DNA from 2 places in the Neobacillus terrisolis genome. Region 2 is predicted to be linked to the other one. Evidence: riboswitches for the same ligand, from Rfam matches in the RefSeq annotation. Region 2 holds a riboswitch; the other holds the start of a gene.

Region 1 (3,393 bases), on a different contig from region 2:
TTTGTTCATTTGGTATTGCCTCATAATCCGGTAGAAAATGATTTTCCACTTTTAACCCAAACGTTTTATATTGTACATTTGCAAGTACGGCACCTGATAGGTAATCGGGATAGCCAGGGTCCGGCAAGAGCATGAGCTCCCCCTCATTTAGCAAGCACATTGGCAGTTCAACCAGCCCTGTTTTCGTTCCAAACAATATAGCAACCTCTGAATAGGGATCCACCTCGACACCGTATTGCTTTTTATAAAATTGTGCAGCAGCCTCTTTCAATTCGTTTATTCCTCGAAACGGAGAATACTTGTGAGTATGCGGGTCCTCTGCCGCTTCTTGTAAAGCTTTAACAATATGCTTTGGAGTTGGTTGGTCCGGATTTCCCTGTCCTAAATTTATTATATCCCGCCCTTCGGCGATTGCTTTGTTTACTTTTTCAACAAGTGAAGCAAAAAATTGAACCGGCAGTTTTTTCAAGCGCTCTGAATATTCCATCGAATCATCCTTTTAAGAAAAGTTATTGCGATAATATTTGAAATTCTATAATCTTTAATTAAAAATGTCTAGAGGTGTTTGAAAAATGAAAATTGCTTGCGTTCAAATGAATATTGCGTTTGCGGAGCCAGAAAAAAATTTCACGGCGGTCGAACACTATATACAAAAAGCAGCTCAGGCAGGTGCGGATGTAATCGTATTTCCGGAAATGTGGAATACAGGCTATGCACTTGATCAGCTCGATAGGTTGGCTGACATAGATGGGCAACGTACGAAACAATTGCTCGTCAATTTAGCGGAAATCTATAAGATTAATATAGTTGGGGGATCGGTTGCGACCAAAAAAGGTGAAGGCTTCTGCAATACAATGTACGTCGTAGATCGGACTGGTGCCATTGTTGCTGAATACGATAAAGCCCATTTATTTAAGTTAATGGATGAGCATTTATTTATGAGTGCAGGTCAAAGTACAAATGTATTTGAGTTGGACGGGATTACTTGTGGAGGGGTCATCTGTTATGATTTGCGCTTTCCAGAATGGATTCGCTGTCATGTTCTTGAAGGAGCAAAAGTCATGTTTATTCCGGCAGAGTGGCCAACAATGAGAATTGACCACTGGCGCTTGTTATTGCAGGCTCGCGCCATCGAAAATCAGTGCTATATCGTCGCGGTGAACCGTGTTGGAAATGATCCAAATAATGAGTTTAATGGCTATTCCATGGTGATTGCTCCATGGGGAGAATTGCTGCTTAGCGAAGAGACGGGTGAAGGCATTTTTTATGCTGAATTAGATTTAACTGAGGTCGATCGTGTTCGGAAGACCATTCCGATTTTTCAGGATCGACGGACGGATTTATATTAATGATTTAAAATACCAAAAAAAAATTTAAACCCACTAAATCCATTGGTATTATTGGTTCCAAACCACTTTTTGTATATGGAAATAATATTTTAGGGATTGACAATACAAAAATTGCCTAGTAATATCAAAAACATATTATTTCACACAACAAAATACTTATCCAGAGCGACCGAGGGACTAGGCCCTATGACGTCCGGCAACCCCCTGATTAGGGAAGGTGCCAACTCCTACAGAATGACTTTCATTCTGAAAGATAAGCTGAGAACCCCGTTTTTTTCGATGCTTCTTTCTAATGAAAGAAGCATTTTTTTGTAGAGTTAAAACTTTTGAGCTTATTTTCCTTGTCAATTTGGATACATAAAGAGGTTTTTATATGATTGAAATTCGCAATCTTTCAAAGATTTATAAAACAAAAACTGGGACAGTTATAGGTGTTGACGATGTAACACTGTCGATTCAAGAAGGAGAAATATATGGTATTGTCGGCTATTCCGGTGCCGGCAAAAGCTCACTCCTCCGCTGTATTAATTTACTTGAGCGGCCAACCTCTGGGAAAATCAGTGTTAACGGGACAGACCTTACCTCATTAAAGGGTGAAAACTTACGACTGGCTAGGTTAAAAATCGGGATGATCTTTCAGCATTTTTATTTAATCAGTCAAAAAACAGTATTTGATAATGTCGCCTTTGCCTTGAAGGCTGCAAAGCTTCCAGAGGCCCAAATAAAGTCACGAGTTGAGGAGCTGCTCGAGATGGTCGGTCTTTCGGATAAACGAGATGTCTATCCTGCTCAACTGAGCGGTGGTCAAAAGCAAAGGGTTGCTATCGCTAGAGCACTTGCCAACAATCCGAAAGTACTGTTATGTGATGAAGCTACTTCGGCCTTGGACCCTACCACGACCATGTCGATCCTAAATTTACTTAAGAAAATCAACAAAGAACTCAATATAACGATTGTGTTAATCACTCACGAGATGAAAGTAGTCAAAGAAATTTGTAATCGAATGGCGATTATGCAAAATGGCAGGGTTATGGAGGAAGGCACAGTATATGAAGTATTCGCCAACCCACAGACAGGACTCACAAAAGAGTTTATCGAAAGCGTTGTTTCCTTCGAGATCCCAGAGGTGATTTTAAATAAATGTGATGGACCGATTGTGAAAGTAATCTTTAAAGGCAAGGTTGCAGGTGAAGGGGTCATTTCTGATACACTCCAGCAATTTAAAGTAAAAGGTAACTTTCTCCACGGGTCAATCGAATATATTCAAGAATTGCCCCTTGGTATTTTTATCATGGAACTGAAAGGTGAGAAAGAAGAAATTAACAACGCGATTAAGTATATCGAAAATCGTGCCGCACAGGTGGAGGTGTTACGCAATGGGCTTTGATTTTCAGCATTTTATCGAGCTTATTCCCGAAATAAATACCGCTTTCTTTCAAACCATTTACATGATTTCAATCTCTCTAGTGATTGCCATCTTTGTTGGATTGCCAATCGGGATTCTTTTATACGTAACGGATAAAGGATTATTTTTGGAAAATCGCACTATGCAAAACATTTTAGGATTTACGGTCAATTTAGTCCGGTCCATTCCCTTTATAATTTTGTTAGTAGCGTTAATTCCATTAACCAACTTAATTGTTGGAACAACTATTGGGGCAACTGCAGCAAGTGTTTCTCTTTCGGTTGCAGCCATTCCCTTTTTCGCTAGAATCGTAGAAACTGCTTTACGTGAAATTGATAAAGGAGTTATTGAAGCAGCCATTGCTGCCGGAGCAACTCCGTGGATGATAATTAAGGATGTACTACTGCTTGAAGCAAGATCGGGGATCATTTCCGGGATCACGTTGACGCTTATCAGCTTAATCGGATTCTCTGCAATGGCTGGTACAGTTGGCGGTGGTGGAATTGGAGATTTGGCGATTCGCTTTGGTTATTATCGTTATGATAATACCATCATGATTGCGACTGTATTGATTTTGATAGTTTTAGTTCAGGTTGTCCAACTCCTTGGTGATTTCATCGCCAAAGTTGTAGATAAAAG
Region 2 (3,393 bases):
TTTCTTTAAAAAGGCTCCGTTTAACTCACTGCCGCCTTCAAGCAAAATATCGGTTATCCCTTTTTCAAACAGTATTTTTAAGGCATGCTGTAAATCAAGTCCAGCATTCGTCACAGGGACAGTAATGACCTCTACCCCCTTCTCTTTAAATAGAGCAAGTTTATTTTGATCAACCCCATCACCGGTTATGATCCAAGTTTGGGCTTCTGAAGTCTCTGTTACCTGTGCATCTAACGGCAGCCGTAAATGGGTATCAAGGATGACTCGAACCGGGTTTTTCCCACCCTCCGGCAGTCGTGTCGTCAGCTGGGGATTGTCCGCTAGGACTGTACCAATCCCAACCATAATGGCATCGACTTCGTTCCGTAAATGGTGAACGGATTCTCTTGCCTCACTACTCGTGATCCATTGAGAATGCCCGTTTGCGGCAGCAATTTTCCCATCAAGCGTCATCGCAACTTTTGAAACAACAAAAGGAGTATTGGTTAACATATTATGAATAAATCTTTCATTTAAGCGATGCGCTTCCTGCTCCATTACTCCAACAATTACATCAATGCCTGCTTCTTGAAGAATGTTTATCCCTCGCCCTGCCACCAGCGGGTTAGGGTCCTGCATGGCGATCACAACCTTTTTAACACCTGAATTTTTAACTAATTCAGCACATGGCGGGGTCTTTCCATAGTGTGAACATGGCTCTAAGGTCACATATAATGTTGCATCTTTAGCATGGTCCCCCGCCATTCTAAAGGCGTGCACCTCTGCATGAGGTTCACCAGCCTTGCGATGCAGACCCGAGCCGACAATCATCCCGTTTTTTACAATGACAGCACCTACTAATGGGTTAGGGTTTGTCTTTCCCCTTGCGGAAGCCGCTAATTCTAAAGCAAGATTCATATAATATTGGTCAGTTTTCATACGGATTACTCCTTATATAGTTATTTCCTTCTGCTCTGGTATGTGCCCGGATTTCATTACTTTTGTTTCTAAGTACTTCTTATTATAAAGGTTGCTATCTCCCCATAACGGTTGATGAGAATCAGCAGATAAACCTTTTTCCTTTAAAGCGAAAAGTTTTTTAGGATTGTTTGTAATTAGAATAACGGGCTTAGATCGCAATTCTTGTAAAATCATTAAAGGTTCTTCGTAAGTACGGAGGTCATCTTCAAAGCCAAGCGCATGGTTTGCTTCAACGGTATCGTACCCTTCCTCTTGAAGCAGATAAGCGAGCGACTTGGAAAAAAGACCGATTCCTCTACCTTCGTGGTTGGCTAAGTAAAATAGGGCCCCATGGCCATTTTCAACTATCATCTTTAGGGACTGGTGCAGTTGATACCCACAATCACAGCGTTTACTCCCAAAAATATCGCCGGTGTGACAGATACTATGGAAGCGGACTAAAGGATGGTCGCTATTCTCGAAGTCTCCATAAACCAAGATAGATGATTGTTGAAGATCCGCCAATGATGCTGTTGTAATTGAATCAAGTACAGAATCTTTATCTATTGTATCCTCTTTTAATTTTAACCAAGTATACCATTTAAATGTAACTACTTTATTTTCTAATTGTATTGGCAATGTCACCGGGCCAACTAAACAAACACTGGACTGGTCCTGATTCTGAACGATTTTCATTTTCTCTTTTAATCTATTTTTTATATCAATTGTTAACATATTTTATTCTCCTATTTCTGTATACTCATTTTGTATGTTCTGAGCATAAAATAGTAAACAACACGCGTCAAATAAAAAACCTTCACCTTCCCTTCTTTTAAATTGCTCTGTTAAATCTGGATGTTGATTTCCGCTACAGGCGCTCGCTTTCCGCGGGCGATCCGGGAGCCTCCTCGGCGCTGTCGCGCCTGCGGGGTCTCCCGTGATCCGCTTCTCCCGCAGGAGTCTCACGCCTTCCGCTCCAATCAACATCGTGATCAAAAACAATCACGAATTTTAACATAGCTTTAATGTAAAATAGTAATTATTATATTTACCGAATATTTTAATAAAGTAATTGACATGTTAATAGGTAATATAGTAAAGTTTAAAAAAATCGAATATTATTGAGTTCTTATCCAGAGAGGTCGAGGGTATGGCCCTATGACACCTCAGCAACCATCAGTGGCTTGTTCATTGATAAGGTGCTAAGTCCAGCAAGTTTTTAAAACTTGAAAGATAAGAAGAATGGCTAAATGTCCTAACCTACTAAAGTCTTCTTCTTATAAGAAGGCTTTTTTTATTATCTTAACTAGAGGAGTGGCGGCTTTGTATAAAATTGACACAGTACTAGCACAAATTGGAAACCGAAGCGAAACAACAACAGGAACAGTAAATCCTCCAGTCTACTTTTCGACCGCATATCGGCATGAAGGGATTGGGCAATCAACAGGTTTTGATTATATCCGTACAGGAAACCCCACTAGAAAAATTCTTGAGCAAGCCATAGCAGAACTAGAAAACGGCGACCAGGGGTATGCTTGCAGTTCAGGTATGGCCGCCATCCTTACCATCCTTTCTATTTTCCAATCGGGGGATGAGTGGATTGTTTCAAAGGATTTGTATGGCGGCACTTACCGCATATTAGAGCAAGGTTTTAAAAAATGGGGCTTAACCAGCCATTATGTGAACACAACACATCCGGAGGAGATTATCAAATACATATCTCCAAAAACGAAAGCAATCTTTATCGAAACACCTACGAATCCGTTAATGGAGCAAACCGATATTAGTGCTGTTGCAGCGATTGCCAAGGAACACGGGGTTCTTTTAATCGTTGACAACACCTTTTATACTCCTCTTCTGCAAAAGCCGATTAATCTTGGTGCAGATATTGTGATTCACAGTGCAACGAAATACTTAGGCGGACATAATGATGTACTCGCAGGATTAATCGTCGCAAAAGGAAAAGAGCTTTGTGAAAGTCTCGCTCTTTATCATAATGCTGCCGGAGCCGTATTAAGCCCGTTTGATTCATGGTTGTTAATCCGCGGTATGAAGACCTTATCATTGCGGATGGAACGGCATGAGAAAAATGCTAAGGCTGTTGTTGAGTACTTATCTGCTCATGATGATGTGATCGATGTTCTATACCCGGGAAGAGGCGGAATGGTTTCATTCCGGATTAAAGACGAAACTTGGGTGAATCCATTTTTACAAAATATGAAGCTCATATCATTCGCGGAAAGCTTAGGTGGGGTCGAGAGCTTTATTACCTATCCATCAACCCAAACACATGCCGACATTCCTGAACAGATAAGACTAGAAACGGGTGTCTGTAACCGGTTGTTACGCTTTTCTGTCGGCTTAGAGGACGCAGAAGATATTATTAATGATTTAAACCATGCTTTAACCAATGCTAAAAAGGAGGTAGCTGTGTAATGGAAAACGATTTCTCAT

The links. Region 2 has a riboswitch for S-adenosylmethionine ahead of ACI48O_RS13315 (methionine biosynthesis PLP-dependent protein). Riboswitches for the same ligand answer to the same signal wherever they lie in the genome.
Region 1: another riboswitch for S-adenosylmethionine. It lies ahead of ACI48O_RS19220 (methionine ABC transporter ATP-binding protein); the one in region 2 lies ahead of ACI48O_RS13315 (methionine biosynthesis PLP-dependent protein).

The regions. Positions count from the first base shown of each region.
Region 1 covers NZ_JBKFGH010000035.1:58,149-61,541, reverse strand. The annotation lists gene ACI48O_RS19230 (pyridoxal phosphate-dependent aminotransferase) at 1-487, opposite strand, end outside; gene ACI48O_RS19225 (carbon-nitrogen family hydrolase) at 573-1,349, shown strand; SAM riboswitch class I at 1,503-1,609, shown strand; gene ACI48O_RS19220 (methionine ABC transporter ATP-binding protein) at 1,723-2,736, shown strand; gene ACI48O_RS19215 (methionine ABC transporter permease) at 2,726-3,393, shown strand, end outside.
Region 2 covers NZ_JBKFGH010000020.1:44,536-47,928, reverse strand. The annotation lists gene ribD (bifunctional diaminohydroxyphosphoribosylaminopyrimidine deaminase/5-amino-6-(5-phosphoribosylamino)uracil reductase RibD) at 1-918, opposite strand, end outside; gene ACI48O_RS13320 (GTP cyclohydrolase II) at 931-1,674, opposite strand; SAM riboswitch class I at 2,066-2,179, shown strand; gene ACI48O_RS13315 (methionine biosynthesis PLP-dependent protein) at 2,263-3,375, shown strand; gene metC (cystathionine beta-lyase) at 3,375-3,393, shown strand, end outside.